Regions from separate parts of the Phytopseudomonas argentinensis genome, predicted to be linked through region 2. Evidence: predicted binding sites of a transcription regulator. Region 2 holds the regulator's gene; the other holds the start of a gene.
What was found. Region 2 encodes sigma-54, which starts transcription at its own class of promoters, with help from an activator protein. Its sites were predicted from a motif close to ANTGGCATNNANNTTGCTNT; they were not measured.
Positions count from the first base shown of each region.

Region 1: the regulator sigma-54 is predicted to act here: its motif matches at 9,479-9,498, upstream of glnK (P-II family nitrogen regulator).

Region 1 covers NZ_CP056087.1:191,075-206,682, reverse strand. The annotation lists gene SA190iCDA_RS00965 (polyamine ABC transporter substrate-binding protein) at 1-521, shown strand, start outside; gene SA190iCDA_RS00960 (polyamine ABC transporter substrate-binding protein) at 671-1,765, shown strand; gene potA (polyamine ABC transporter ATP-binding protein) at 1,823-2,977, shown strand; gene SA190iCDA_RS00950 (ABC transporter permease subunit) at 3,001-3,882, shown strand; gene SA190iCDA_RS00945 (ABC transporter permease subunit) at 3,965-4,840, shown strand; gene SA190iCDA_RS00940 (BCCT family transporter) at 5,298-7,271, opposite strand; gene SA190iCDA_RS00935 (YifB family Mg chelatase-like AAA ATPase) at 7,493-8,983, opposite strand; gene SA190iCDA_RS00930 (accessory factor UbiK family protein) at 9,017-9,289, opposite strand; gene glnK (P-II family nitrogen regulator) at 9,679-10,017, shown strand; gene SA190iCDA_RS00920 (ammonium transporter) at 10,059-11,375, shown strand; gene SA190iCDA_RS00915 (ammonium transporter) at 11,493-12,746, shown strand; gene SA190iCDA_RS00910 (secondary thiamine-phosphate synthase enzyme YjbQ) at 12,875-13,300, shown strand; gene sutA (transcriptional regulator SutA) at 13,376-13,696, shown strand; gene SA190iCDA_RS00900 (HAD family hydrolase) at 13,974-14,678, opposite strand; gene xerC (tyrosine recombinase XerC) at 14,675-15,580, opposite strand.
Region 2 covers NZ_CP056087.1:1,511,350-1,526,957, reverse strand. The annotation lists gene SA190iCDA_RS06635 (ABC transporter ATP-binding protein) at 1-94, opposite strand, end outside; gene SA190iCDA_RS06630 (KpsF/GutQ family sugar-phosphate isomerase) at 338-1,312, shown strand; gene SA190iCDA_RS06625 (KdsC family phosphatase) at 1,312-1,833, shown strand; gene lptC (LPS export ABC transporter periplasmic protein LptC) at 1,843-2,412, shown strand; gene lptA (lipopolysaccharide transport periplasmic protein LptA) at 2,399-2,947, shown strand; gene lptB (LPS export ABC transporter ATP-binding protein) at 2,950-3,675, shown strand; gene SA190iCDA_RS06605 (RNA polymerase factor sigma-54) at 3,848-5,356, shown strand; gene hpf (ribosome hibernation-promoting factor, HPF/YfiA family) at 5,444-5,752, shown strand; gene ptsN (PTS IIA-like nitrogen regulatory protein PtsN) at 5,768-6,232, shown strand; gene rapZ (RNase adapter RapZ) at 6,249-7,106, shown strand; gene SA190iCDA_RS06585 (HPr family phosphocarrier protein) at 7,119-7,391, shown strand; gene SA190iCDA_RS23140 (hypothetical protein) at 7,656-7,787, opposite strand; gene SA190iCDA_RS06580 (superoxide dismutase) at 7,809-8,420, opposite strand; gene SA190iCDA_RS06575 (hypothetical protein) at 8,433-8,882, opposite strand; gene SA190iCDA_RS06570 (class II fumarate hydratase) at 8,935-10,323, opposite strand; gene SA190iCDA_RS06565 (FagA protein) at 10,316-10,711, opposite strand; gene pmbA (metalloprotease PmbA) at 10,972-12,318, opposite strand; gene yjgA (ribosome biogenesis factor YjgA) at 12,449-12,967, shown strand; gene tldD (metalloprotease TldD) at 13,006-14,448, opposite strand; gene SA190iCDA_RS06545 (carbon-nitrogen hydrolase family protein) at 14,445-15,299, opposite strand; gene SA190iCDA_RS06540 (YhdP family protein) at 15,313-15,608, opposite strand, start outside.

The DNA of each region.
Region 1 (15,608 bases), 1.3 Mb from region 2:
ATCCAACCAGCACCGATCCGAAGCAGCTCAAGGAAGCCGAGGCGCTGTTCCTGAAGATTCGTCCGTCGGTCACCTACTTCCACTCCTCCAAGTACATCTCCGACCTGGCCAACGGCAACCTCTGCGTGGCCGTGGGTTACTCGGGTGACGTCTACCAGGCCAAGGCCCGTGCCGAAGAGGCCGGTGGCAAGGTCAAGGTGTCCTACAACATTCCGAAGGAAGGCGCCGGTACCTTCTTCGACATGGTGGCCATCCCCGCCGACGCGGAAAACGTCGAGTCGGCCTATGCCTTCATGAACTTCCTGATGAAGCCGGAAATCATGGCCGAGATCACCAACGAAGTGCACTTCCCCAACGGCAACGCGAAAGCCACGCCGCTGGTCGACGAAGCCATTCGTAACGACCCGGGCGTATACCCGACGCAGGAAACCATGGGCAAGCTGTACGCCTTCCCGGACCTGCCGCCGGCCGCCCAGCGCGCCATGACCCGCAGCTGGACCAAGATCAAGTCCGGTCGCTGATCGCTAGATGACCGCGGTGCCTGGCGCCGCGGTCTGCGCTTATGGGCAAGGGGCGGATCGCCGCCCGTCGAGTGCCGCTGCTGCCCTGGCGCTCTCCCGAATCGCGATACGTCACCTGCAGGTGATGAGCCACAACAAGAGGACGACCTGTGCATTTTTCCCTGGGCAAGATCCTGACAACGACCGCGCTTTCGGTTGGCCTGGCAACCCTGGCACATGCCGACGGTACCGTGCATATCTACAACTGGAGCGACTATATCGGCGAGGACACCCTGGCCGCGTTCCAGAAAGACACGGGCATCAAACCGGTCTACGACGTCTTCGACTCCAACGAAACCCTGGAAGGCAAACTGCTCGCCGGCCGTAGCGGCTACGACGTGGTGGTGCCCTCCAATCATTTTCTCGGCAAGCAGATCAAGGCGGGCGCGTTCCAGAAGCTCGACCGGAGCAAGCTACCGAACTGGAACAACCTCGACCCGGCGCTGCTCAAGCAGCTGGAAACCAACGACCCGGGCAATCAGTATGCAGTGCCGTATCTTTGGGGTACCAACGGCATCGGCTACAACGTCGCCAAGGTCAAGGAAGTACTGGGTGTCGACAAGATCGACTCCTGGGCCGTGCTGTTCGAACCGCAGAACATGAAGAAGCTTGCCAGCTGCGGCGTGTCCTTCATGGATTCGGCGGACGAGATGATCCCTTCGGTGCTCAATTACCTGGGCCTGGATCCCAACAGCCAGAGCGCCGATGACTACGCCAAGGCCGAAGCCAAGCTGATGGAAGTGCGCCCCTATGTCAGCTACTTCCACTCCTCGAAATACATCTCGGACCTGGCCAACGGCAACATCTGCGTGGCGTTCGGCTACTCCGGCGATGTCCTGCAGGCATCCGACCGTGCCGCGGAGGCCGGAAAGGGCGTCGAAATCGCCTATGCGATTCCCAAGGAAGGCGCCAACCTGTGGTTCGACATGCTCGCCATCCCCAAGGATGCCAGCAACGTCGAGCAGGCCCATGCCTTCATCAACTACCTCCTCGATCCACAGGTGATCGCCGGGGTCAGTGACTATGTCGGCTATGCCAACCCCAACGTCAAGGCGGGGGAGCTGATGGACCAGGACATTCGCCAGGACGAGTCGGTGTACCCACCCCAGGCCGTGCTGGACAAGTTGTACGTGATGGCCGAACTGCCGCCCAAGGCGCAGCGCCTGATGACGCGAAGCTGGACCAAGATAAAGTCCGGAAGATGATGAACCCTTTAGCGCCCGGCCCTCGCCGGGCGCCATTTTTACTGCGGGAGTTTGGTAATGGCAGTTGCTTCCAGTACCTATAAGAAGGTCATCGAGGGCAGCCAGCAACCCAAAGAGGTGCTGGTCAAGATCGAGCGCGTAACCAAGAAGTTCGACGAAACCATCGCGGTCGACGATGTCTCGCTGACCATCAACAAGGGCGAGATCTTCGCCCTGCTCGGTGGCTCCGGCTCGGGCAAGTCGACCCTGCTGCGCATGCTCGCCGGGTTCGAGCGACCCACCGAGGGGCGCATCTACCTCGACGGCCAGGACATTACCGAACTGCCGCCCTACGATCGACCGATCAACATGATGTTCCAGTCCTACGCGCTGTTCCCGCACATGAGCGTGGCGGACAACATCGCCTTCGGCCTCAAGCAGGACAAGATGTCCAAGGCCGAGATCGACGAGCGCGTGGCCGAGATGCTCAAGCTGGTGCACATGACCCAGTACGCCAAGCGCAAACCCCATCAGCTCTCCGGCGGCCAGCGCCAGCGCGTGGCCCTGGCCCGCTCCCTGGCCAAGCGGCCCAAGCTGCTGCTGCTCGACGAGCCCATGGGCGCCCTGGACAAGAAGCTGCGTTCGCAGATGCAGCTCGAACTGGTGGAGATCATCGAACGCGTCGGCGTGACCTGCGTGATGGTCACCCACGACCAGGAAGAGGCCATGACCATGGCCCAGCGCATCGCCATCATGCACCTGGGCTGGATCGCCCAGATCGGCAGCCCGATCGACGTCTACGAGACGCCGGCCAGCCGCCTGGTCTGCGAGTTCATCGGCAACGTCAACCTGTTCGACGGGCAGATCGTCCACGATGACACCGACCACGCGGTGATCGACTGCCCGCAACTGGACAAGCCGATCTACATCGGTCACGGCATCAGCACCCGTGCCCAGGAGACCCAGGTCACCTACGCCCTGCGTCCGGAAAAGCTGCTGATGGCCACCCAGTTGCCGGCCGATCACGAGCATCCGGAGTACAACTGGAGCCACGGCATCGTGCACGACATCGCCTACCTGGGCGGTCATTCGGTGTACTACGTCAAGCTGACCTCCGGGCAGATCGTCCAGTGTTTCATCGCCAACGCCGAGCGCCGCGGCAAGCGGCCGACCTGGGATGAGCCCGTGGTGGTGTTCTGGGAAGACGACAGCGGCGTGGTATTGCAATCATGAAGATGAGCAGCCTGACCAAGCGTATGCCTAACGGCCGACACCTGGTGATCGGCATTCCGTTCATCTGGCTGTTCCTGTTCTTCCTGCTGCCCTTCGTGATCGTGCTGAAGATCAGCTTCGCCGAAGCCGACGTGGCGATCCCGCCGTACACGGAAATCTACACCTGGGTGGACAATACCCTGCAGGTGGTACTGAACCTGGGCAACTACATCTTCCTTACCGAGGATGAGTTGTACCTGGCCGCCTACCTGGGCTCGCTGAAGATCGCCTTTTTCAGCACCCTGGCCTGCCTGATCATCGGCTACCCGATGGCCTATGCCATCGCCCGGGCCAAGAAGGAAACCCAGACGGTCCTGCTGCTGCTGGTGATGATGCCGACCTGGACCGCGATCCTGATCCGCGTCTACGCCTGGATGGGCATCCTCAGCAACAATGGCCTGCTCAACGGCTTCCTGCAGAGCATCGGCCTGATCGACGCACCGCTGCAGATCCTCAATACCAATACCGCGGTGTACATCGGTATCGTCTACTCCTACCTGCCGTTCATGATCCTGCCGCTGTTCGCCAACCTGGTGAAGCACGATCAGAGCCTGCTCGAAGCCGCCTCGGACCTGGGATCGAGCAACTTCAACAGCTTCTGGAAGATCACCGTGCCGCTGTCCAGGAACGGCATCATCGCCGGCTGCATGCTGGTATTCATCCCGGTGGTCGGCGAGTTCGTGATCCCCGAGCTGCTCGGCGGGCCGGAAACCCTGATGATCGGCAAGGTGCTGTGGCAGGAGTTCTTCAACAACCGCGACTGGCCGGTGGCCTCGGCGCTGGCGGTGGTGATGCTGGCGATCCTGCTGATCCCGATCATTCTGTTCAATCGCAACCAGGCAAAAGAGCTGGAGGGACGCGTATGACTCCCCATAGCGCGCGTCAACGATCATTCTGTTCAATCGGCTCTTCATCCACAGGCCGGGCAAAAGAGCTGGAGGGCCGGGTATGAAGAATTTCCGTTTCTCCACGCTGATGCTGTGGGTCGGCCTGGCGTTCATCTACCTGCCGATGGTCATCCTGGTGATCTACTCGTTCAACGCTTCGCGACTGGTAACGGTGTGGGGTGGCTGGTCGACCAAGTGGTACTGGAGCCTGCTCGACGACCGCCAGCTGATGGGCGCCGTGTGGCGCTCCCTGGAGATCGCCTGCTACACGGCGATCGCCGCGGTGGCGCTGGGTACCCTGGCGGCCTTCGTGCTGACCCGGATCAGCCGCTTCAAGGGCCGCACCCTGTTCGGTGGCCTGGTCACCGCACCGCTGGTGATGCCGGAAGTGATCACCGGTCTGTCGCTGCTGCTGCTGTTCGTGGCCATGGCGCAGCTGATCGGCTGGCCGGCCGAGCGCGGCATGATGACCATCTGGATCGCCCACACCACCTTCTGTTCGGCCTATGTGGCCGTGGTGGTGTCGGCGCGCCTGCGCGAGCTGGACTTGTCCATCGAGGAAGCCGCCATGGACCTTGGCGCGCGGCCGTGGAAGGTGTTCTTCCTGATCACCATCCCGATGATCGCGCCTTCGCTGATGGCCGGCGGCATGATGTCCTTCGCGCTCTCGCTCGATGACCTGGTGCTGGCCAGCTTCGTGTCCGGCCCTGGCGCCACCACACTGCCGATGGAGGTGTTCTCCAAGGTGCGCCTGGGCGTGACCCCGGCGATCAACGCCATCGCCAGCCTGATCCTGCTGGCGGTCTCGCTGGCCACCTTCCTGGTGTGGTTCTTTACCCACCGCGCCGAGGAACGCCGCCGCAAGGCGATCCAGCAGGTCATGGAAGAAAGCCAGCACGCCATCGGTACTCGCCCGGAGGCCAAGCCGGCCCACTGAATCAGCTGAGCTGCAAGACGATGCCCGCCACTGCGCAAGCAGGGCGGGCATCTTCATTTCCGGTAATGGCTGGCGATGATTGCACCATCCGCCAGAGTCTGTTCACGAGCGTTTTGGGCGACATTAGAAAGACTGCAACAAGGCAAGAGCAGCCGTTCGCTGGTCCATTGTGGGAGCGCGCCATGCGCGCGAAAAATCGCGGGCATGGCGCGCTCCCACAGGTACTGCGCCGATGACTACTTCCGTCTTTTTGCAGACAAAACGCTGAAAGTCGGGCCGAAAGGTCATGAGCAGGCCATCAGGGAGGCTGGTGACCCGGGCTGGAAGCGCTTGCCACGCAGTCATCAAGCTGCACCCGGCAATCAGTCAGCGCTGGTTGCCCTGCCGAGGTAAGGAGAAGGTAGAAATGAAAACGCCCGAGCTATCACGGCCCGGGCGTTCCTGTTGGCGCAGAGGCTTAGCGCGTCAGGTGCAGGAAGTGCATATGGCGTTCGTACTGGTCAAGGATGTCGCCGATCACTTCTTCGCGGTTCCAGCCCATCACGTCGTAATCCTGGCCGCCTTCGTTGAGGTGAACCTCGGCGCGGAAGTACTTGCGCTCCTCGCTGGAGTCATCCCGGGTATCACGCAGGGCGAAGCTTGGCTGGATCAGGGCGCGGGGGCGTACCTGATACTGGAAGTCCGCTTCGGCACCATGGCTGACCGACAACGTCACGCGACCGTCGTCGCCGCTTTCGACCTGGGCCTCGCGGCCCTGCTTGCGCATTTCCTCGGCCACCTGTTGGCAGGCGGGCAACACCGTTTCGGCGATGAAGCGGTTGACGTGGGAGCGGCGCGGCAGCATCACCATGCTGCGCAAGCGCCGTTGCCAGCCACCAGGGCTCGAGGCACCACGGGGGCTGAGGGCAACCTGATCGCGCAGGTTGCGTTTGGCCGCATCGATCTGCAGGGCGCGCAGCAGGCCCCACATCGAGGCCATCAGGGCGATCACGAAGGGCAGGGCGCTGGCGATGGTCGCGGTCTGCAGGGCCTTGAGGCCGTCGGCCAGCAGCAGCGAGGCCGCCACCACTCCCATCAGCACTGCCCAGAAGATGCGCTGCCATACCGGGGTTTTGTCATGCCCACCGGAGGCCAGCATGTCCACCACCATGGCACCGGAGTCCGCCGAGGTGACAAAGAACACCACCACCATGATGATGGCGATCTGCGACAGGATCATCGACAGCGGGAAGTGCTCGAGGAAGGCGAACAGGGCCAGGGCGCTGTCCTGGTTCACCGCTTCGGCCAGGTCGCTGATGCCGTCGACCAGAATCATGTGAATCGCGGTATCGCCGAACACGGTCATCCACAGCAGGGTGAAGCCGGCCGGCACCACCAGCACGCCGCTGATGAACTGGCGGATGGTGCGGCCGCGGGAGATGCGGGCGATGAACAGACCCACGAACGGCGACCAGGACAGCCACCAGCCCCAGTAGAACAGGGTCCAGCCGCCGATCCAGTCGGTTGGCTCGTAGGCGTAGAGGTTGAAGGTCTTGCTGACGATCTCCGACAGGTAGCCGCCGGTGTTCTGCACGAAGGTCTGCAGAATGAATACGGTCGGGCCGAGTACCAGAACGAATAACAGCAATGCCACGGCCAGCAGCATGTTCAGCTCGGACAGGCGGCGGATGCCTTTGTCCAGGCCGCTGACCACCGAGATGGTCGCCAGCCCCATGGTGCAGATCAGCAGACCGATCTGCACCGTGGTGGTGGTCGGCAGTCCGTACAGATGATTGAGGCCGGTGTTGATCTGCAGCACGCCGTAGCCCAGCGAGGTGGCCACACCGAGCACGGTACCGATGACCGCGAAGATGTCCACGGCGTGGCCGATAGGGCCGTAGATGCGGTCGCCGATCAGCGGGTACAGCGCCGAGCGCAGGGTCAGCGGCAGGTTATGGCGAAAGGCGAAATAGGCGAGGATCAGGGCGACGATGGCGTAGATCGCCCAGGCGTGCAGACCCCAGTGGAAGAAGGTCAGCTTCATCGCTTCCTTTGCCGCGGTGACCGTTTGTGGGTCGCCGACTGGCGGGGCTATGAAGTGCATGACGGGTTCGGCCACGCCAAAGAACATCAGGCCGATGCCCATGCCCGCGCAGAACAGCATGGAGAACCAGGTGGTATTGTTGTACTCGGGCTCGCTGTGGTCCGGGCCGAGCTTGATATCGCCGAAACGGCTCATGGCCAGATACACCACGAATAGCAGGATCAAGGCGACGGAAAGGATATAGACCCAGCTGGCATTCTCGATGATCCAGGCCTGGGTGGCGCCGAACACGCTCTGGGCGTTGTCCTTGAATGCCGTGCTGTAGATCACCAGGCAGGCGATCAGGAAGGTCGAGCCGAAGAAAACCGGCGGGTTGAGGGTGGAGCGGGAAGACAGATTTGCCCCCATTGAGCTAGCTCTCCTTGGTCGGAGTCAGTCCATCACGTGCGCATCCACTAAACCAGCTCAGGCTGGATCGGATGGAGGGCAGGATGGAGAAACGACTCGGGTTTTCGGATGGCCGCCAAAAGCGGAAGGCCCGCGATTGTAGCATCACCGGTAGGCGGATTCTTGGCCACGCCTGCTATCGATAAGCCATTAGCCGTTTCGTTCAGCTTATTTGCGCAGTCTTACAGGCTGGTGCGGTACTGCAGCGCCTCGGCCAGATGCTGGCGACTGATGCGCTCTTCGGCCTGCAGATCGGCCAGGGTACGCGCCACCTTCAACACGCGGTGCGCCGAGCGCAGTGACAGGGTGAGGCGCTCGCAGGCGTGCTCCAGCCACTGGCGATCGGCGTCGGCCAGGTGACAGTGGGCGCGCAGCCCGGGCAGGTCGAGAAAGGCATTGGCGATGCCCTGGCGCTGCAGCTGGATGTCCCGCGCGGCGGCGACGCGGCTGGCGGCGACCGCACTGGTCTCGCCGTTGACTGGCGGTGCATCGAGCTGGGTGCTCTCGCGGGCCACGGTGATGTGCAGGTCGATGCGGTCGAGCAAGGGCCCGGACAGCTTGCCGCGATAGCGCTGGATCTGCTCTGGGCTGCAGCGACAGCGGCCACTGGGATCGCCAAGAAACCCGCAAGGGCAGGGGTTCATGGCCGCCACCAGCTGGAAGCGGGCAGGGAAGGCGACCTTGTCGCGGGCGCGGGCGATCACGATGTGGCCACTTTCCAGGGGCTCGCGAAGCACTTCGAGCACGCGGCGGTCGAACTCGGGCAATTCGTCCAGAAACAGGACGCCGTGGTGGGCCAGGGTGATTTCTCCGGGTTGCGGACGGCTGCCACCGCCCACCAGGGCCGGGCCGGATGCGCTGTGGTGCGGGTGCCTGAAAGGGCGCTGCGGCCAGCTCTGCAGCGGCGTGTGGCTGGCCACCGAGCGGATCGCGGCGACCTGCAGCGCCTCCTCTTCGGTGAGCGGCGGCAGCAGGCCGGGCAGGCGGCTGGCCAGAAGCGTCTTGCCGGTTCCCGGCGGCCCGCTCAGCAACAGATTGTGGCCGCCGGCGGCGGCCACCAGCAGGGCGCGCTTGGCGGCGATCTGGCCCTGCACTTCGGCAAGGTCCGGGTAGGGCTGGGTATGACGCAACAGGCCCTGAGCCTGGTAGGGCGCCAGCGGCGTCTGGCCGTTGAGGTGCGCGACCAGCTCCAGCAGGTGATCGACCGCCAGAACGCTGAGGCCGGTAGCCAGGCTGGCCTCCTCGGCGTTTTCCCTGGGTACCACCAGGGTCCGACCGGCTTGCCGGGCAGCCAGCGCGGCGGGCAGTACGCCCTGAACCGGGCGAATCGCACCGGACAGGGCGAGCTCGCCGAGGCATTCGAGGCTGGTCAGGGATTCGCCGGGTAACTGGCCGCTGGCGGCGAGGATGCCCAGGGCGATGGCCAGGTCGAAGCGACCGCCGTCCTTGGGCAGATCCGCTGGCGCGAGATTCAGGGTGATACGGCGCGGTGGGAAATCCAGGGCACAATTGAGGATGGCGCTGCGTACGCGGTCCTTGGATTCCTTGACCGCGGTTTCCGGCAGCCCGACCAGGGCCAGGGAGGGCAGGCCGTTGGCCAGGTGTGCCTCGACGGTCACTGCGGGTGCATCGACGCCGACCTGGGCGCGGCTATGGACGATGGCCAATGACATTGATCACTCCTTGATCGCGTGCCGGCCGAGCCGTTACTCGGCCGGTGCGTGCGGCGTCGTTGCGGTGCGTGCTTCGAGCTCGGCGACCTTGGCTTCCAGGGCTTCGAGGCGCGCGCGGGTGCGGGCCAGTACGACCATCTGGCTGTCGAATTCCTCGCGACTCACCAGATCCAGCTTGCTGAAGCTGCTCTGCAGCAGCGCCTTGAGCTGGCTTTCGATTTCACTGCGGGGCAGCGGGTTGTCACCGCTGAGCAGGCGACTGGCCTGGCTGCTGAGGGCATCGAGCAACGCTTTGGGTGGCAGCATGGGAACCTTCCAGAATGAGTTGGCGGCAGTGTAGCACGGTGGTTTTTCGCCACCGTCGCGCCAGTGGCGCACCAATGGTGTGCATGGCGCGGTGCGGTTCGGCGCTCTTCTGGTGCGGCCGCTTTACCGTGAAGCCGGTCACAATCATCCCGAGGCCCGTAACTTCCTGAAAAGCAGTGTTTTGCCAAGATTGGCAAGATTTCTGCTTAGAGGCTCATGACCCATGCACCGATGCGGTTCGGTTGTCACGAACGGGCGGGAGGGTACGCCGCGAGCAGTTGGTCAGCCCGTCTTGGCAGCCGATGCATACAAAAGCCGGACACTGAGCTTAGACTGGCGCCGGGGTAGCAATTCCTGGGGCAAGTCCACCTTACACGGGAGAGAGTTTCATGAAACTAGTCACTGCCATCATCAAGCCGTTCAAGCTGGACGACGTCCGCGAATCGCTGTCGGAAATCGGTGTGCAAGGCATCACCGTCACCGAAGTGAAAGGCTTCGGCCGCCAGAAGGGCCATACCGAGCTGTACCGCGGCGCTGAATATGTCGTCGACTTCCTGCCCAAGGTGAAGATCGACGTCGCCATTGCTGACGATCAGCTGGACCGCGTCATCGAGGCCATCACCAAGGCTGCCAACACCGGCAAGATCGGTGACGGCAAGATTTTCGTCGTAAACCTGGAACAGGCGATCCGCATCCGTACCGGCGAAACCGATACCGACGCGATCTAAAGCTCCGCCCCCACCCCCCAAATCGTCCCAGGAGTTAAATCATGACTCTGCGAAAAATCGCAGGGCTTGGAGCCCTTTCGTCCCTGTTTTTCCCAAGCCTGGTCATGGCTCAGGAAAAAACGCTGAATTCCGGTGATACGGCCTGGATGCTGACCGCCACCGCCCTGGTGCTGTTCATGACCATTCCAGGCCTGGCGCTGTTCTACGCCGGCATGGTGCGTTCCAAGAACGTCCTGTCGGTAATGATGCAGTGCTTCGCCATCACCGCGCTGATGAGCCTGCTGTGGTTCGCCTACGGTTACAGCCTGGCGTTCGACACCACCGGGATGGAAGCCGGAGTCACCAACTTCAGCTCCTTCGTGGGCGGCCTGGGCAACATGTTCCTCGGCAACCTGACCAAGGAATCGCTGACCGCGGCCTTTCCGGAAAGCGTGTTCATCACCTTCCAGATGACCTTCGCCATCATCACCCCGGCGCTGATCGTCGGCGCCTTCGCCGAGCGCATGAAGTTCTCCGCGATGCTGGTGTTCATGACCGTCTGGTTCACCCTGGTCTACGCGCCGATCGCGCACATGGTCTGGGGCGGCGACGGTGCCCTGATGTGGGACTGGGGCGTGCTCGACTTCGCCGGCGGCACCGTGGTGCACATCAATGCCGGTATCGCTGGCCTGGTGGCGTGCATCGTGCTCGGCAAGCGCAAGGGTTACCCGAGCGTGGCCATGGCGCCGCACAACCTGGGCTACACCCTGATCGGTGCAGCGATGCTGTGGGTGGGCTGGTTCGGCTTCAACGCCGGCTCCGCTGCCGCCGCTGACCAGACCGCTGGCATGGCCATGCTGGTCACCCAGATCGCCACCGCCGCCGCTGCGCTGGGCTGGATGTTCGCCGAGTGGATCACCCACGGCAAACCCAGCGCACTGGGCATCGCCTCGGGCGTGGTCGCCGGCCTGATCGGCATCACCCCGGCGGCCGGCACCGTCGGCCCGATGGGCGCGATGATCATCGGCCTGTCGGCCGGCGTGATCTGCTTCTTCTGCGCCACCAGCCTCAAGCGCAAGCTGGGCTACGACGACTCCCTGGACGTGTTCGGCGTGCACGGCGTGGGCGGCATCGTCGGCGCGCTGCTGACCGGTATCTTTGCTGCACCGGCCCTGGGCGGCTTCGGTGAGGTCGAGAACATCGGCCTGCAACTGTGGATCCAGTTCAAGGGCGTGGCCGTCACCGTGATCTACACCGGCATCGTCACCTTCGTGATCCTCAAGGTCATCGATGCCGTGATGGGCCTGCGGGTCAGCGACGAAGACGAGTCGGTCGGCCTCGACCTGGCTCAGCACAACGAGCGTGGCTACATCCTGTAAGTACCAGCGGCCTGCTTTCTGTGGCGGGCCGACAGCACACGGAGTGCGCCCGGAGCCAACCCGGGCGCCTCGACCGCACAGCGCACCCCCGTGCGCAACGGCCAGAGGTGATAAAAAATGGACAACACAGCACTGACTGCACTGCAGTATGGTTTCGATACCTTCTACTTCCTGATCTGCGGCGCTCTCGTCATGTGGATGGCCGCCGGCTTCGCCATGCTCGAAGCGGGCCTGGTACGGGCCAAGAACACCACCGAGATCCTCACCAAGAACGTGGCGCTGTTCGCCATCGCCTGCATCATGTACCTGCTGATCGGCTACTACATCATGTATTCCAGCCCCGAGGGCGGCGTCTTGCCGAGCTTCGGCTTTCTGATCGGTGACGAGAACAGCGTCGAGTCGGTACTGGCCGGTGGCGAAGACGCCCCCTACTACGCCGCCCGTTCGGACTTCTTCTTCCAGATCGTCTTCGCCGCCACCTGCATGTCGATCGTTTCCGGCGCGGTGGCCGAGCGCATGAAGCTGTGGTCGTTCCTCGCCTTCGCGGTGGTGATGACCGCGGTCATCTACCCGGTGCAGGGCTTCTGGAAATGGGGCGGCGGCTTCCTCGACGCCGCCGGCTTCCTCGATTTCGCCGGCTCCAGTGTGGTGCACATGGCCGGTGCCGCGGCTGCGCTGGCCGGGGTGATCCTGCTCGGTGCGCGCAAGGGCAAGTACGGCGCCAATGGCCAGATCAATGCCATTCCCGGTGCCAACCTGCCGCTGGCGACCCTGGGCATGTTCATCCTGTGGATGGGCTGGTTCGGCTTCAACGGGGGCTCGCAGTTGAAGATGAGCACCATCGAGGATGCCAACGCGGTGGCCCAGGTGTTCGTCAACACCAACATGGCCGCTGCCGGTGGCCTGATCGCGGCGCTGATCGTGGCGCGCATCCTGTTCGGCAAGGCCGACCTGACCATGGCCATCAATGGTGCACTGGCCGGCCTGGTGTCGATCACCGCCGAGCCGCTGACCCCGACCGCACTGCAGGCCACCCTGATCGGCGGCGTCGGTGGCGTGCTGGTGGTGTTCGCCATCCTCGGCTTCGACAAGATCAGGATCGACGACCCGGTGGGTGCCATCTCCGTGCATGGCGCTGCGGGTATCTGGGGCACCCTGGCGGTCTGCCTGACCAACCCGGAAGCCAGCTTGGGAGCGCAGTTGCTGGGTATCGCCTGCATCTTCGCCTGGGTATTTATCGCCAGCCTGATCGTCTGGAGCCTCATCAAGGCGGTCATCGGCCTGCGGGTGTCCGAGGAAGAGGAGTACGAGGGCGTCGACCTGGTCGAGTGCGGGATGGAAGCCTACCCCGAGTTCACCGGCAAGAAGTGATGGGTGAGGCGCATGGCGCCGACCATCAGTAGAAATGATGGTCCACACCGGTAAAAGGGCGCTCAGGCGCCCTTTGCTTTTTTGTCCGGCACGCTAGAATGCGCGCGTTGAAAAACGAGGCGACGAGCATGTGGCAGCAACGGCTGATCACCCTGCGCCCACGGGCGCGAGGCTTTCATCTGGTGACCGATGAATTGCTGGATGCATTACCGGAACTGCCGAGCTACAGGGCGGGTCTGTTACACCTGTGGCTGCAGCACACATCGGCGTCGCTGACCGTCAACGAGAATGCCGACCCTGCGGTGCGGCGCGACTTCGAGCGCTTCTTCCGCCGTCTCGTCCCCGAGGACGCGACCGGCTTCGAGCACTGCGATGAAGGCCCGGACGATCTGCCGGCGCACTTCAAGGCGAGCCTGCTCGGTGTTCAGTTGCAGCTGCCCGTGAGTAACGGACGCTTGGCGCTGGGTACCTGGCAGGGGATTTACCTGGGCGAACACCGCGAACACGGTGGTGCCCGACGTGTGCTTGCAACCTTGCAAGGTACGGCAAATTGAATTTTTCCAGGCGTTCGGCAACGTTGGACGACTGGGCTATAACTAACCTGCTTTTCGCAAGTCATGAGGCTGAACATGAGCGACGAAGAACTGGAACAAGACGAGCTGGAAGGCGCAGATGAGGACGACGGCGAGGAGCTGGCGGCCGCTGATGGTGATGTTGCCGATGATGACAGCGAGTCCGATAGCGCGGCGCCCGCCAAGGGCAAGGCCAAGAAGGCCGTTGAAGTCGAGGAACTGCCGAGCGTAGAAGCCAAGCAGAAGGAACGCGATGCGCTGGCGCGCGCCATGGAAGAATTCCTCTCCCGTGGTGGCAAGGTTCAGGAAGTGGAGCCCAACGTGGTTTCCGATCCTCCCAAGAAGCCTGATAGCAAGTACGGCAGTCGCCCCATCTGACGCGAACGCTGGATCTGAACGCAAAAGCCCGCCTTTCTCAGGCGGGCTTTTGCGTTTGTGGCGGCTGTCTTTTGTAGCAGAAGACCGCAAGTGAGCGGTCAATGTAGGAGCGGCTTTAGCCGCGAGACTGTTGGTGCCTTTAACGTTGATCGCGGCTGAAGCCGCTCCCACGAAGTTGTACATCAAGCGGTTCCCGCTACAGCACCGTTACGCATGCTCGACGGCGCTATGCATATCAATGGCGAAAATCAGCCGATTGTATTTCGCTCAACTCTTCTCAAGTCATCGAGGCCCAGCGCTGCAGCAGCGCCGGCAGCTCGCCCAGGCTGCGGATCTGTGCATCGGCGTGCCGCTCGCCACTCCACTCTTTGCCCTCGGGGTTGAACCACACCGCGCGCCAGCCGGCCGCCTGTGCGCCGGCGATATCGTCGCCGGGGTGGTCGCCGATATGCACCGCCTGCCCGGCCTGCATGCCGGAGCGAGCGAGGGCCTCCTCGAACGGTCTGCGGTCAGGTTTGCCAACGCCCAGCTCCTCGGCGCAGAGAATGAAACTGAAATAGTCCGCCAGGCCGAGGCGGCGCACGTCGGCGTTGCCGTTGGTGATCACGCCCAGGCTGTACTGGTTGGCCAATAGCTCCAGCGTGGTGACGGTGTCGCTGAAGAAGGTGATGGCGTGGCGCGCCTCGAGCATCGCCTGGAACGCACCTTCGGCCAGCTGTGCGGCTTCCTCGGGGCCGTGGCCCACGCCTTCCAGCGCATGGCGCAGGGTACGTCGGCGCAGCTCGCTGAGGCGGTACTTCAGGCCCGGCTCGGCCTCCAGCAGACGAACGCGAACCTGGCTCAGGTGATCCACCGGCTGGCCCGCCAGGCGCGGTGCATGCTGGCTGATCCAGTCGCGCATGGCGGTTTCGGCACCCAGGATCACCGGGCGGTTGTCCCACAGGGTGTCGTCGAGGTCGAAGGTGATCAGGCGAATGCTCATGAATCCTGTCTCTTGCGGCGTTTGGCCCGTGGGTGGGCGCTGTCGTAGACCTTGCTCAGGTGCTGGAAATCCAGGTGGGTGTACACCTGGGTGGTGGCGATGTCGGCATGGCCGAGCAGCTCCTGCACCGCGCGCAGGTCCTGGGACGACTCGAGCATATGGCTGGCGAACGAATGGCGCAGCATATGGGGGTGGATATGCTGGCCGAGCTCGCTGACGCCGGCCTGGCGCACCCGCAACTGCACGGCGCGGGCACCGATGCGACGACCCTGGCGGCTGATGAACACCGCACCATCGGCCGGGTTGGCCAGTGCCCGCAGTGGCAGCCACTCTTGCAGTGCTTCGCGGGCCTTGCTGCCTACCGGCAGCTCGCGCACCTTGCTGCCCTTGCCGGTCACGCGCACCAGGCCGGCTGGCAGATCGAGCCAGTCGATGTTCAGGGCGACCAGCTCCGACAGGCGCAGGCCGGACGAATAGAACAGCTCGAGCATGGCGTGATCGCGGCGGGCGATGAAGTCGTCTTCCTGGGCGCCGTCGAGTAGCTGGGTGGCACGATCCACATCCAGCACTCGCGGCAATTTGCGCTCGCCCTTGGGCGGCGTCAGGCCGGTTGCCGGGTCGTGCCGGCAGTGGCCTTCGCGAATCAGGTAGCGGTACAGGCCGCGGGTGGCCGAGAGCAGGCGTGCGAGGCTGCGCGCCGACTGGCCCTGCTTGTGCAGACGCGCGACCTGACGACGCAGGCGGGCGATGTCGAGTTGCGCCCAGTCCGCCAGGCCTTCCTGCTCGCAATAGGCGAGCAGCTTGGCGAGGTCACGGCGATAGCCGTCCAGGGTATGGGCCGACACCTGCCGTTCGCTGCGCAGGTGTTCGAGGTAGGCATCCAGGTCAGCTGCAAGCTTCAAGCTTCGAGCTCCAAGTCAAAGGCCGCTT
Region 2 (15,608 bases):
GGATGCAGATGTCGACGTTCTTGAAGATATCTCGCTCGCCGCGCTGAAAACTTACGTTCTTAAGCTCGACCGCGTACTGATTTTCCGCGTTCATTGGAACTCCATTGCGTACTGCCTTCCTAATCAGACGCCCGGGATCGGGACAAGGGCACTCCGTTCGCCCTTTCGAAACGGCTGCGGACTATAGCATTTGCATATTTGCCCGCCAAAGCCGGGCAGCACCAGCGTTCAGGGTTGTGACAGCTTTGCCATTTATGCGGCCGCAGCATGGATGATGAGTCCAGAGGGCTTTCCCGCTATAATCCCCGTCTTTTTCGTCGAGCAGTCCAAGCCGAGCATGAACCAGACCCGCGACCTGATTGATTCCGCACAGCGCACCATTCGCCTCGAGATCGAGGCGGTGCAAGAGCTGCTGCCTCGTATCGACGCCAATTTCGTCAAGGCCTGCGAGCTGATCCTGGCCAGCAGGGGCCGCGTGGTGGTGGTGGGCATGGGCAAGTCCGGGCATATCGGCAACAAGATCGCCGCGACCCTGGCAAGCACCGGCACCACCGCATTTTTCGTCCATCCGGCCGAAGCCAGCCACGGTGACATGGGCATGATCACCCGCGATGACGTGGTGCTGGCCCTCTCCAACTCGGGCTCCACCGCGGAAATCGTCACCCTGCTGCCGCTGATCAAGCGCCTGGGCATCACCCTGATCAGCATGACTGGCAACCCCGAGTCGCCGCTGTCCAAGGCTGCGGAAGTCAACCTGGACACCCGTGTGGCCAAGGAAGCCTGCCCGCTCAACCTAGCGCCGACCTCCTCCACCACCGCCTCGCTGGTGCTGGGCGACGCCCTGGCCATCGCCCTGCTCGAAGCACGTGGCTTCACGGCCGAGGACTTCGCCTTTTCCCACCCGGGTGGCGCCCTGGGTCGCCGCCTGCTGCTCAAGGTCGAGAACGTCATGCACGCCGGCGACCGCCTGCCCCAGGTCAAGCGCGGCACCAGCCTGCGTGACGCCCTGCTGGAAATGACCCAGAAGGGCCTGGGCATGACCGCGGTACTGGAAGCCGATGGCCGCCTGGCCGGCGTGTTCACTGACGGCGATCTGCGCCGTGCCCTGGACAAAGGCGTCGATGTGCGTGATGCGCGTATCGACGAGGTCATGACCCCCCACGGCAAGACCGCCCGGGCCGACATGCTCGCAGCCGAGGCCCTGAAGATCATGGAAGACAACAAGATCAGCGCCCTGGTGGTGATCGACGCCAATGGGCGCCCGGTGGGCGCCTTCAACCTGGGCGACCTGCTGCGCGCGGGGGTCATGTGATGAATGACCTGCTGCAACGCACCCAGGCGATCAAGCTGGCGATCTTCGATGTCGACGGCGTGCTGACCGATGGCAAGCTGTACTTCCTGGTCGACGGCAGCGAGTTCAAGACCTTCAACACCCTCGACGGCCAGGGCATCAAGATGCTCATCAACTCGGGCGTACGCACCGCCATCATCAGCGGCCGCAAGACCCCGGTGGTCGAGCGCCGCGCCCAGAACCTCGGCATCCAGCACCTGTACCAGGGCCGCGAGGACAAACTCGACGTGCTCGACGAACTGCTCGCCGAACTGGGCCTGAGCTACGCGCAGGTCGCCTACCTGGGCGACGACCTGCCGGACCTGCCGGTAATCCGCCGGGTCGGCCTGGGCATGGCCGTGGCCAGCGCCAACGAATTCGTGCGCGAGCATGCTCACGGCGTGACCCGGGCACGGGGCGGCGAAGGTGCCGCCCGAGAATTCTGTGAACTGATCATGCGCGGACAGGGTACGCTCGACGCCGCCCAATCCGCCTACCTCTAGGGCCTGCCGATGCTGCGCAAATTCCTCACCCCCGTCCTGCTGACCTTCGGCGCATTGCTGATCGTGGCGGCCGGTTACTGGAACATCAATCCGGACAGTTTCTCCAGCGCGCCCCAGCACAGCGGGCCGGAAAACCCCATCGATTTCTATGCGATCAATGCGCGCAGCGTGCAGTACCTGCCCGACGGCCGGGTACAGAACGACATGACCAGCGAACGCCTCGAACACGTGCAGAGTAGCGACACCACCCTGCTCACCGAACCGCGCATGAACCTGTTCCGCGGCACCGAACTGCCCTGGAAGGTACGCAGCGCCCGTGGCGAAGTCGGCCCCGATGGCAACGAAGTCGAACTGATCGACCAGGTGCGCGTCGAGCGCACGGACGAAAAGGGCCGCCCCACTATACTCACCACCAGCCGCCTGACCGTATTCCCGCAGAAGGAATATGCGCAGACCCAGCAAGCCGTTAGAATCGACGCGGCCAATGGGGTGACCACGGCGCAAGGAATGAAAGCGTACTTGAATGACGGCAGGATGATCCTGCAGTCCAATGTAAGAGGCCAGCATGAGGTTCGTTAAAACCCTCCCCCTACTTCTCAGCCTTGGCGCCACGCTCGGAAGCGTAAGCGCCTGGGCTCTGCCGAGTGACCGCGATCAGCCGATCCGCGTGCAGGCCGACAGCGCTGAACTGGACGACAAGCAAGGCGTAGCCGTGTACCGCGGCGACGTCGTCATCACCCAGGGCACCATGAAGATCACCGGCGACACCGTCACCATCACCCAGAACGCACAGGGCGACATCGACGTGTTCACCTCGGTGGGCAAGCCGGCCTACTACGAGCAGAAGCCGGCAGCCGACAAGCAGATCGTCAAGGCGTACGGCCTGACCATCCAGTACTTTGCCGCCAACGAACGCATCGTACTGATCGACCAGGCCAAGGTGGTGCAGGAAGGCAATACCTTCGAAGGCGAGAAGATCGTCTACGACACGCGCCGCCAGATCGTCAACGCTGGCCGCGCCACCGGTACCAACGTGTCGAGCCCGCGCCCGCGTATCGACATGGTGATCCAGCCGCAGAAGAAAGCAGCCCCCGCTGCCGAGCAGGGTCAATAACCATGGCGATTCTGAAAGCCCAGCACCTGGCCAAGAGCTACAAGGGACGCCAGGTCGTGCGCGACGTCAGCCTGAACATCGAGAGCGGGCAGATCGTCGGCCTGCTCGGCCCCAACGGTGCCGGCAAGACCACCTGCTTCTACATGATCGTGGGCCTGGTGCAGGCCGACCAGGGCCGCGTACTGATCGACGACCTGGACGTCAGCCACCAGCCGATGCACGGCCGTGCCCGTGCCGGGATTGGCTACCTGCCCCAGGAAGCCTCGATCTTTCGCAAGCTCAGCGTCGCCGACAACATCATGGCGATCCTGGAAACCCGCAAGGACCTCAACCGCGAACAGCGGCTGCAGGAGCTCGAGAGCCTGCTGCAGGAATTCCACATCACCCACATCCGCGACAATCTGGGCATGAGCCTGTCCGGCGGTGAACGCCGACGCGTCGAGATCGCCCGCGCCCTGGCCACCTCGCCGAAATTCATCCTGCTCGATGAACCCTTCGCCGGCGTCGACCCCATCTCCGTGGGCGACATCAAGCAGATCATTCATCACCTCAAGGCCAAGGGCATCGGCGTGCTGATCACCGATCACAACGTCCGCGAAACCCTGGACATCTGCGAAACCGCTTACATCGTCAGCGATGGCCAGCTGATCGCCGAAGGTGATTCAGCGGCGATCCTGGCCAACCAGGTGGTCAAGGAAGTCTATCTAGGCCACGAATTCCGCCTCTAGCGGATCCCCTCCCCATGAATCCTTGCCAGCGCCCATTACCGTTCGAGCCGTATCGCAACGAAATGGTAACAGGCCCTAGGCAAAGTGCTCGGATTCAGGCATATAATTTGCTTCCTAGTGGCGCTTCGTCGCCCTGTCGTGGATTACGTACAGACGCCGGATAAGGTCTGCAATGAAACCATCGCTAGTCCTGAAAATGGGCCAGCAGCTGACGATGACGCCGCAGCTGCAACAAGCCATTCGCCTGCTCCAACTGTCGACCCTGGATCTGCAACAGGAAATCCAGGAGGCCTTGGAATCCAACCCGATGCTGGAGCGTCAGGAAGAAGGCGAAGACTTCGACAATTCCGACCCGATGGCCGATGGCGCCGAAAGCGCGGCCGCGACCGCGGTCCAGGAAGAGACCTTTCAGGAGTCGAGCTTTCAGGAAAGCCCGCAAACCGTCGACAACCTGGAAGACGGCGAATGGGGCGAGCGCATTCCCAATGAGCTGCCCGTGGATACGGCCTGGGAAGATATCTACCAGACCAGTGCCAGCAGCCTGCCCAGCAATGACGATGACGAATGGGACTTCACCACCCGCACGTCCTCGGGTGAAAGCCTGCATAGCCACATGCTCTGGCAACTGAACCTGGCGCCCATGTCCGACAAGGACCGTCTGATCGCCGTGACGCTCATCGACTGCATCAACGATCAGGGCTACCTGGAGGAAACCCTCGACGAAATCGTCGAGTCCTTCGACCCTGAGCTGGATGTCGAGCTGGATGAAGTCGAAGCCGTGCTGCGCCGTATCCAGCAGTTCGAGCCGTCTGGAATCGGCGCTCGCGACCTGCGCGAATGCCTGCTCCTGCAACTGCGCCAGTTGCCCGCCTCCACTCCGTGGCTCAAGGAGGCACAGCGCCTGACGGCTGAATATCTGGACCTGCTCGGCAACCGTGACTACAGCCAGCTGATGCGCCGCATGAAGCTCAAGGAGGACGAGCTGCGCCCGGTCATCGAACTGATTCAGAGCCTCAACCCGCGCCCTGGCTCGCAGATCGAGTCCAGCGAGCCGGAATACGTGGTGCCGGATGTGATCGTGCGCAAGCACAACGATCGCTGGCTGGTGGAGCTCAACCAGGAAGCCATGCCGCGCCTGCGCGTCAACGCCCAATACGCCGGCTTCGTGAAGCGCGCCGACTCCAGCGCCGACAACACCTTCATGCGCAACCAGCTGCAGGAAGCGCGCTGGTTCATCAAGAGCCTGCAGAGCCGTAACGAGACCCTGATGAAGGTCGCCACGCAGATCGTCGAGCACCAGCGCGGCTTCCTGGATTACGGCGACGAGGCCATGAAGCCGCTGGTGCTGCACGATATCGCCGAGGCGGTGGGCATGCACGAGTCGACCATTTCCCGCGTCACCACCCAGAAGTACATGCACACCCCGCGTGGCATTTACGAGCTGAAATACTTCTTCTCCAGCCACGTCAGCACCGCCGAAGGCGGCGAATGTTCGTCGACCGCGATCCGCGCAATCATCAAGAAACTGGTCGCGGCGGAAAATGCGAAAAAGCCATTGAGCGACAGCAAGATCGCTGGTTTACTGGAAGCACAGGGCATTCAAGTGGCGCGCCGCACAGTCGCCAAGTACCGTGAATCGCTCGGTATAGCGCCTTCGAGCGAACGCAAGCGATTGATGTAAGGTGCCCTTGTAGCGAAAGCAGCGCCCCAGTGTTCCTGCGGCAGGTTCAATACCCGCCACTCACACACGGCAACAAGGAGAAGCGGTATGCAAGTCAACATCAGTGGACACCAGCTGGATGTGACAGACGCACTACGCAGCTACATCGAAGAAAAGCTCGAGCGCCTCGAGCGGCACTTCGACAAGATCACCAATGTGCAGGTTATCCTGGAGGTCGAGAAGCTCAAGCAGAAAGTCGAAGCCACCTTGCACATCGCAGGAGGCGAAGTGGTGGCCAATGCCGAACACGACGACATGTACGCAGCCATCGATCTACTCACCGACAAACTCGATCGCCAACTTATCAAGCACAAGGAAAAACAGCTCGATCGCCAGCAGGGCGCGATGGCCCGCTGAGTTCGTCCTTCTCCTATGATCCGACTTGAAACCATCCTGACCCCCGGCCGTTCCCTGGTGAACGTGCCGGGCGGCAGCAAGAAGCGTGTCCTCGAACAGATAGCCAGCGTGATCGCGCGCGATCTGCCCGATCTCGATGGCCAGACCATCTATGAAAGCCTGATCGCCCGCGAGAAGCTCGGTTCGACAGGCTTCGGCAACGGCATCGCCATTCCCCATTGTCGCCTGCCCGGCTGCAACACGCCGATCAGCGCCCTGCTCAAGCTGAGCACTGCCGTCGACTTCGACGCCATCGACGGCGCCCCCGTCGACCTGCTCTTCGTGCTGCTGGTGCCCGAAGCGGCGACCGACGAGCACCTCGAGCTGCTGCGCCAGATCGCCAGCATGTTCGACCGCGAGGATGTCCGCGAACGGCTTCGCCAGGCCCAGGACAGCGAATCCCTGTACCAGACCGTCGTAAACGTCCAGAACGGCCAATAGCCTGCGGGGTTAGCCCATGCGCCTGATCATCGTCAGCGGTCGTTCCGGTTCGGGCAAGAGCACGGCGCTCGACGTCCTCGAAGACAACGGGTTCTATTGCATCGACAACCTGCCGGCCGGCCTGCTGCCCGATCTGGCGGAGCGCGCACTGCCCAATAGCGAACTGCTGCATCCGCAGGTGGCGGTGTCCATCGATGCGCGCAACCTGCCCAGCCAGCTCAGGCGCTTCTCCGAACTGCTCGACGAAGTGCGCTCACGCAACATTCGTTGCGATGTGCTGTACCTGGATGCCAGTGAAGAAACCCTGCTCAAGCGCTTCTCGGAGACACGCCGGCGCCATCCGCTGACCAACGACCAGCGCTCCCTGGCCGAGGCCATGGATGCCGAGGTCAAGCTGCTGAGCCCGATCATCGACCGGGCCGACCTGAAGATCGATACCACCCACCTGAACCTTTATCAGTTGCGTGACACCCTCAAGTTGCGTCTGCTCAACCAGCCCGAGCCCGGCACCGCATATCTGATCGAGTCGTTCGGCTTCAAGCGCGGCATGCCGGTGGATGCCGATCTGGTCTTTGACGTTCGCTGCCTGCCCAACCCTTACTGGAAGCCCGAGTTGCGTGATTTCACCGGCCTCGAGCAGCCGGTGGAGGGGTACCTGGCGGCGCAGGCGGATGTCGAGGAGATGTATCAGGATATCCATGCCTATCTGCACAAATGGCTGCCGCGTTTCGCCGCCAGCAACCGCTCCTATGTGACCGTGGCCATCGGCTGCACAGGCGGCCACCACCGCTCCGTCTACCTGGCCAATCGCCTGGGCCAGGCCCTCAAGCCGCTGTTGAAGAACGTTCAGATCCGCCACCGCGACCTCAGTTAAGGAATTGCCGCGATGCCCGCCCGTGAAATCACCATCATCAACAAGCTCGGCCTGCATGCCCGGGCGGCCGCCAAGTTCGTCGGCGTCGCGGGGCGCTTTCCGTGTCAGGTGAAGATTGGCCGTAGCGCCGAAGCCCTGGTCGACGGCAAGAGCATCATGGCGGTGATGATGCTGGCAGCAGGCAAAGGTACCAACGTGCACCTGCTGACCGAGGGGGAACGCGAGGACGAGGCGCTGCAGGCCCTGGTCGACCTGATCAACAACTACTTCGACGAAGGCGAGTAGCGGAATTCGGACAGCGCAGCGGCGCGCCGCACGCGCCACCAGTTAGGGTCTGTTGACGTTTCACGCACGGCCGCGCCGGAGCCCTACGGGTGGGGCCGCCTAGGTTGCGTGGGAAAATCTCGCCATGCGTCGTTGGAGGACTGGGCAAGGGAAAACGCGGACGGCCAGTCCATTCCCTGCGTCCTCTGCCTAGCGGATCGCCGCCCGGCCTGGCGAGATTTCTCGCGGCAACGCGGCTCGCGTTGAAACGTCACAGACCCTAGGTCAAAACCAGCCCGGCGCACCATTCAGGAGCTTGCCGACGAGAATCAACCCGCCGGCAAAAACCACCATGAAACCCAGCGCATGACGCAGTGAGCGGCGGTTGGCCATGATCAGCTCATGCAGTGGGCTCATGGATGCTCCTGAAGCCGTGGATCACGCCATCGCGGCTTGATAGCGGCGGGCAACCTCCGCCCAGTCCACGACGTTGTAGAACGCACCGATGTATTCCGGGCGGCGGTTCTGGTAACGCAGGTAATAGGCGTGCTCCCAGACGTCCAGGCCGAGGATCGGCATGTTGCCGTTCATCAGCGGGCTGTCCTGGTTACCGGTGCTCTCGACCACCAGCTTCTTCTGCGGCGTCACGCTGAGCCAGGCCCAGCCGCTGCCGAAGCGGGTCAGTGCAGCCTTGGTGAAGGCTTCCTTGAAAGCCTCGAAACCACCCAGTTGGCTGTCGATGGCCGCTTTCAGATCGCCCTGGGGCTCGCCACCACCATTGGTGCTCATCACCGTCCAGAACAGCGAGTGGTTGGCGTGACCGCCACCGTTGTTGATCACGGCGCCGCGCTTGTCTTCCGGCACCTCCTTGAGACGGGTCAGCAGCTCCTCGATCGGCAACTCGCCCAGTGCGTTGCCTTCCAGGGCGGCATTGAGGTTGTTGACGTAGGTCTGGTGGTGCTTGCTGTGGTGGATCTCCATGGTCTGCGCATCGATGTGCGGCTCCAGGGCATCGTAGGCATAAGGCAGAGCAGGCAGGCTATACGGCATGGTTTCACTCCTCTAATGGTACTGACGGGCGGCAGGCACCATGTGCGCTGCCGTTGACGCATCGCCGGACGCCCGGGCATCCAGCAATCGATCTGTACGGGGGTAGGCCCCGTGCTCGGCGACAAAGTTCAATACACCGGCGTAAGTGCGCCGGCTGTGATTCATGGCGGCCTGGCGCAGCGCGGGCGACAGCTGCTCACCCGCCATGCAGCGCAGCAGGTGTTCGTGGCAGGCGCACAGGTGCTCGGCAGCGCCCTCGGGATGGCCCGTGGTCAACTGCAGGTCGGCCAGGTTGTGCTGCGAGACGACGAACGCCGCCACCGCCGCCTCGGCGTCACGCCAGCGTTCGAACAGTACCTGGGCCAGGGCGAGAGCCTGCAGGTACTGCTCGCGCGCCTCGACCCAGCGGCCTTCGGCGAAGTGGCGGTTACCGGCCGCGATGAGTCGTTTCCACTGCTCCATGATCGGCCTCCTCGCCTGGGTTCAGAACACCGGTGCGCGAGCGCTGCACCGCTTAAAGACCGCCCTCGGTAAGGCGCTCGGGGTTGAGCAGCTGTTCCAGCTCGGCGCGGCCCAGCTCGGTCATCTCTTCGGCCACATCGATGATGGGCCGGCCTTCCCGGTAGGCTTTCTTGGCGATTTCCGCGGCCTTCTGATAACCGATCAGGGGATTGAGCGCGGTGACCAGGATCGGGTTGCGACCCAGCGCTTCCTTGAGCCTGGGCTCATTGACCTTGAAGCTGGCGATGGCGCGGTCGGCCAGCAGGCGGCTGACGTTGGCCAGCAACTCGATGCTGCCGAGCAGGTTGTGGGCGATCACCGGCAGCATCACGTTCAGCTCGAAGTTGCCGGACTGCCCGGCCACGGCGATGGCGGCGTCATTGCCGATCACCTGCGCGGCGACCATGGCGGTGGCTTCGGGGATTACCGGGTTGACCTTGCCGGGCATGATCGAGGAGCCGGGCTGCAGGGCTTCCAGTTCGATCTCGCTGAGGCCGGCCAGGGGCCCGGAGTTCATCCAGCGCAGGTCGTTGGCGATCTTCATCAGCGAGACGGCGATGGTCTTCAGCTGGCCAGACAGGGCGACCGCGGTGTCCTGGGAGCCGATCAGGGCGAAGAAGTTGCTGCCCGGGGTGAACTGCCGGCCGGTCAGGGCATTGAGCTCCTGGCAGAACAGCTCGGCAAAACGCGGATGGGCATTGATGCCGGTGCCCACCGCGGTGCCGCCCTGGGCCAGCGCCTGCAGCGCCGGCAACAGCCCGGTGAGCAACTGGATGTTGGCCTGGATCTGTTGGGCCCAGCCATCGAGCACCTGGCTCATGCGCACCGGCATGGCATCCATCAGGTGGGTGCGGCCGGTTTTCACATAGGGCTGCACCGCCAGGGACTTGTTGCACAGTACCTCGAGCAGATGCCCCAGCGCCGGCAGCAGCTTTTCGCTGACCTCGATGGCGGCACTCACGTGAATGGTGGTGGGGATGATGTCGTTGCTGCTCTGCCCGCAGTTGACGTGATCGTTGGGGTTGATCGGCTCGCCCAGAATGCGCGTGGCCAGGGTGGCGATCACCTCGTTGGCATTCATGTTGGAGCTGGTGCCCGACCCGGTCTGGAAAACATCCACCGGGAAATGCTGCATGAAGTCTTCGGCCAGCAATTGCTGGCACGCCGCGACGATGGCGTCGCCCTGGGCCGGCAGGATCTGCTCCAGGTCGACGTTGGCGCGAGCGGCTGCCGCCTTGGCCAGCACCAGGGCGCGGATGAACGCCTCGGGCATGGCCAGCCCCGACACCGGGAAGTTGTCTACCGCACGCTGGGTCTGGGCGCCATACAGCGCCGCGGCGGGCACAGCCAGCTCACCCATGCTGTCACGTTCGATACGGGTGTCGCTGTGGTGGTTATTCATAGGGGTTTCCTTCTGCCAGTTCGGACATCGAAAGCGAGGGCTGCATGCGCAAGGTTGCCAGACGATTGCGCGCGCGATTGAGGCTGCCTTGCTGCTCGCGGTCGACCGCCAGGTGTTGCAGGGCGTAGAGCGAGCGGTAGGCGTGGTCCAGGCAGAGGCTGCGCCAGTGCCAGGGCAGCGCCCTGTCGCAGGCGGTGTCCATGAGCAGGGTCAGGGTGGTCAGCGACATCCGCCAGGGACACAGACACCCGTGCTCGACCAGTTGCCGTCCCTGGGCCCAGTGCAGCTCCAGCAGCCGCGGCTCATCCGGCAGCAGCGCGCAGCGGATCCTGAAGCCCAGCCAGTGCCAGCAATCCAGACAAGGCGTATCGCGCGTGCGAAATCTCATGGCAATCCCTCAAAAGATAATGATATTAATTCCTATATAGGAAAAATAATCAATCCTTTGCGGTAAATGCAAACGCAGATGCCGATTCAGCAGGAAGGACAGGATAGGCAGATCAGCCCGGCGAACCGTTCAAAGGAGAAACGGCTATTGAAAACCGCCGCCTTGCGCGACGGTTTGCGAGAAAAGGGGCGCCAAGCAGGCAGTGTGAAAACGTGGCGAGCGGTAGTTTTCACAGGGTCTGCAAGGGCGCCCCGCTGAATTCAGCTGCCGGCTACGGTCATCTTCTCGATCAGCACCGAGCCCGTGCGGATATTGCTGCGCAGCTCCAGATCGCTGCCCACGGCGACGATCTGCCGGAACATGTCGCGCATGTTGCCGGCGATGGTCACCTCCTGCACGGCGAACTGGATCTCACCATTCTCCACCCAGTAACCACCGGCGCCGCGGGAATAGTCACCGGTCACCATGTTCAGGCCATGGCCCATCAGCTCGGTGACCAGCAGGCCACGGCCCATGCGCTTGATCAGCGCCTGCTGATCCTCCTCGCCATGGCTGACGAACAGATTGTGCACGCCACCGGCGTTGGCGGTACTGGGCATGCCCAGCTTTCGGCCGGAGTAGGTGCTGAGGATGTAGGACACCAGCCGGCCGCCCTCGACGAACGGCTTGGCATAGGTGGCCAGGCCGTCGCCATCGAACGCGGCGCTGCCCATGGCGCGCGGAATGTGCGGTCGCTCGTCGAGGTTCAGCCAGGACGGGAACAGCTGCTCGCCCAGGGTGCCTTCGAGAAACGACGACTTGCGGTACAGGGCGCCACCGGAAATGGCGCCGAGGAAACTGCCGAACAGGCCGGTGGCCAATTCCGCAGAAAACAGCACCGGCACCTCGCAGGTCGGCACCGGGCGAGCGCCGAGGCGGCTGACCGCCCGTTGCGCGGCGCGCCGGCCAATGCTCGCAGCGTCGGCGAGCAGATGGCCCTGGCGGTTCACGTCGTACCAGTAATCGCGCTGCATCTGCCCTTCGCTCTCGGCGATCATCACGCAGCTGAGGCTGTGGCGGGTACTGGCGTAACCGCCGACGAAACCATGGCTGTTGCCATACACGCGACAGCTCTGATGGCTCCCCAGGCTGCTGCCATCGGCGTTGCGGATGCGCGCATCGGCGTCGAAAGCCGCCGCCTCGCAGAGCAGCGCGCGCTCGATTGCCTGCCCCGGGGTAATGTCCCAGGCGTGATAGAGGTCCAGCTCCGGCAGGTCGCGGGCCATCAGCGCCGCATCGGCCAGGCCGGCACTGTCGTCCTCGGAGGCGTGCTTGGCAATCGCCAGGGCGGCGGCCACGGTTTCCCGAATGGCCGACTCGCCAGTGGCGGAGGTGCTGGCCGAGCCCTTGCGCTGGCCAACGTAGAGGGTGATGCCGAAGCCCTGATCACGATTGAACTCGACGGTCTCCACCTCGCGCTGACGCACCGTGGTGGACAGCCCCTGCTCCACCGATACGGCCACCTCGCAGGCGGTAGCGCCCTGCTTCCTGGCCTCGGCGAGAATCTCTTCGACCTGCGCCTGCAAACCGGGCAATGCGGCGGGTCCGACTACTTCCACTTCACTCATAACGACTCCTAAAAACGGCTTCAAGCCCAAGCTACAAGAAAATGCCGAACCCGCTCTTCGCTGTTCGCTTGCAGCTTGCGGCTTGCAGCTGCTGTTATCATGGTGGCGTTTCCCATTGGATCACCGCCCCATGTCTGATTACTCCGATGACTTCTCCGGCGAGAAGAGCAAATCCCAGGTCAAGCGCGAACTGCACGCACTCCAGGAGCTTGGCCAGCGCCTGGCCGGCCTCAAGCCCGATCTGCAGCGCAAGCTCCCCCTGACCGACGCCCTGCGCCGCGCCCTGGAAGAAGCACCGAAGCACACCGCCAACTCGGCCAAGAAGCGCCACGTCCAGTTCATCGGCAAGCTGATGCGCGAGCAGGACATCGACGCCATCGTCGCGCTGCTCGACCAGGTCGACGCCTCCACGCGCCAGTACAACGAACGCTTCCACAACCTCGAACGCTGGCGTGACCGGCTGATCGAGGGCAACGACGAGGTGCTGGAGAAATTCATCACCGAGTACCCCGACGCCGACCGTCAGCACCTGCGCGGCCTGATTCGCCACGCCCAGCACGAAGCGGCCCAGAACAAGGCACCGGCCGCCTCACGCAAGATCTTCAAGTACATCCGCGAGCTCGACGACACCCAACGCGGCCTGCGCTGAACGCTGCCGGGCGCGGGTGAAGCCTTCCCTCACACGCATCATGCGCCGGTACCGCCGACCGTGATCGCGTCGATCTTCAGGGTCGGCTGACCGACGCCGACCGGCACCGACTGCCCATCCTTGCCGCAGGTGCCGACGCCACTGTCCAGCGCCAGGTCGTTGCCAACCATCGACACCCGGCTCATCGCCTCCGGGCCGTTGCCGATCAGGGTCGCGCCCTTGACCGGCGCGGTGATCCTGCCATCCTCGATCAGGTAGGCCTCGCTGGTGGAGAACACGAACTTGCCGCTGGTGATGTCGACCTGACCGCCGCCGAGGTTGGCGCAGTAGATGCCCTTCTTGACCGAACGGATGATTTCCTCGGGGTCGCTCTCGCCGGCCAGCATGTAGGTGTTGGTCATGCGCGGCATCGGCAGGTGCGAGTAGGACTCGCGGCGTCCGTTGCCGGTGCGTGCCACGCCCATCAGGCGGGCATTGAGCTTGTCCTGCATGTAACCCTTGAGCACGCCGTTCTCGATCAGCGTGGTGCACTGGGTGGGCGTGCCCTCGTCGTCCATGCTCAGCGAACCGCGACGCTCGGCCAGGGTGCCGTCGTCGACGATGGTGCACAGCTTGGACGCCACCTGCTGGCCGATCTTGCCGCTGTAGTTGGAGCTGCCCTTGCGGTTGAAGTCGCCTTCCAGGCCATGGCCGACCGCCTCGTGCAGCAGCACGCCAGACCAGCCAGCGCCCATCACCACCGGCAGGGTGCCGGCCGGCGCGGCGATCGCCTCAAGGTTGACCAGTGCCTGGCGCAGCGCTTCGCGGGCATAGCCCATGGCGCGATCCTCGTTGAGGAAGTAGCGGTAGTCGGTACGTCCGCCGCCGCCGTGGCCGCCGCGCTCGCGACGGCCGTTCTGCTCGACGATGACGCTGACGTTGAAGCGCACCAGGGGGCGGATATCGGCGCCCAGGCTGCCGTCGGTGGCGGCGACCAGCACGCGATCCCAGACCCCGGCCAGGCTCACCGTCACCTGTTTGATGCGTGGGTCCAGGGCGCGGGTGGCGATGTCGATGCGTTTGAGCAGCTCGACCTTCTGGGCGCGGTCGATCACGTCCAGGGGGTTGTTGGCGGCGTACAACGGCATCACCTCGGTAGCCTTGAAGGCCTGTACGCGGCCCTGCTGGCCCGCACGGGCAATCGAACGCGCCGCGCGAGCCGCCTGGCTAAGCGCCTCGGCGGTGATCGCATTGCTGTAGGCGAAGCCGGTCTTTTCACCGGATTGGGCACGTACGCCGACGCCCTGGTCGAGGTTGAAACTGCCTTCCTTGACGATGCCATCTTCCAGCACCCAGGTTTCCGAGACCTGGGTCTGGAAGTACAGGTCGGCGGCGTCGATTCCAGGGCCGGCCAGCTCGCCGAGTACGCCCGGCAGGTGCTCCAGGGTCAGGCCGCCAGGGCTCAGCAGCTGCTCGCTGACGGTCGATAACAGGTCGCTCATAAGGTCTCCACATCAGGTTGCCGCGGCTCGGCCGCAGCGAAAAATCGTTTATGTCGCAGCACCGGCATGCGCTCGCGAATCGCCGCCTGCTCGGCAGCATCACGCTCGGCCAGCAAAGCTGCCTCGCCCTCGACCTGTTCGCCAAGCTTACGCCCCCAGGGGTCGACGATCAGGCTGTGGCCATAGGTTTCCCGGCCGCCGGGATGAACGCCCCCCTGGGCGGCCGCCAGTACATAGCACTGGGTCTCGATCGCGCGGGCGCGGATCAGCACCTCCCAGTGCGCCGCGCCGGTGACCCGGGTAAAGGCCGAGGGTGCAGTGATCAGCTCGGCGCCTGCCTCACGCAGTGCGCCATAGAATTCAGGAAAGCGCAGGTCATAGCAGACGGTCAAACCCAGACGCCCGACGGGTGTATCCGCTACCACCAGCTGCTGACCGTGGGCATAGTCGTCCGACTCGCGATAACGGCCGCGGCTGTCGCTGACGTCCACGTCGAACAGGTGCAGCTTGTCGTAGCGGGCGACGAGCCGGCCCTGCTCATCGATCAGCAGCGAGCAAGCCCGCGGCTTGCCCTCCGGCTCATCTTGCGGGGGCAACGGTAGGGTGCCGGCGACTATCCACAAACCAAGCTCGCGGGCGGTGCTTCGCAGCCACGGTAGCACCGGGCCTTCGCCGCGGGCCTCCCGGCGGCCCAGGGCGGCGGCGTCGCGGCGCCCCAGGGCAGAAAAGTTTTCCGGCAGCACCGCCAGGCGCGCGCCGCCCGCCGCGGCCTGTTCCAGCAGGCGCCGGGCATGCTGCAGGTTGGCGGCGATAACGTCCTGGCTGACCATCTGAATCACGGCGAATGACATCACGACCTCCGGCTCAGTTGGGCTTCTCGAACGGCTTGTCGAAGGTCAGCTCGGGATCATGCAACGTGCCCTTGACGTCGTACTGCACGCTGGCGAAACGCGCCACGCGATCCCCCAACAGCTTGTCGGCAATGAACAGCGCCCCGCCGATGGCGGGCGCGCCGACGATCAGCGCAGCGATCGGCAGGTTGTTGGTGACCGGCAGGGTGACCAGCAGCTTGGCGTCGATGCCCTCGTTGACCATGTTCAGGGTGCCGTTGAGCTCCAGGTTGCTCGACGGGCCGGTCATGGTGATCGGCCCCTGGGTGA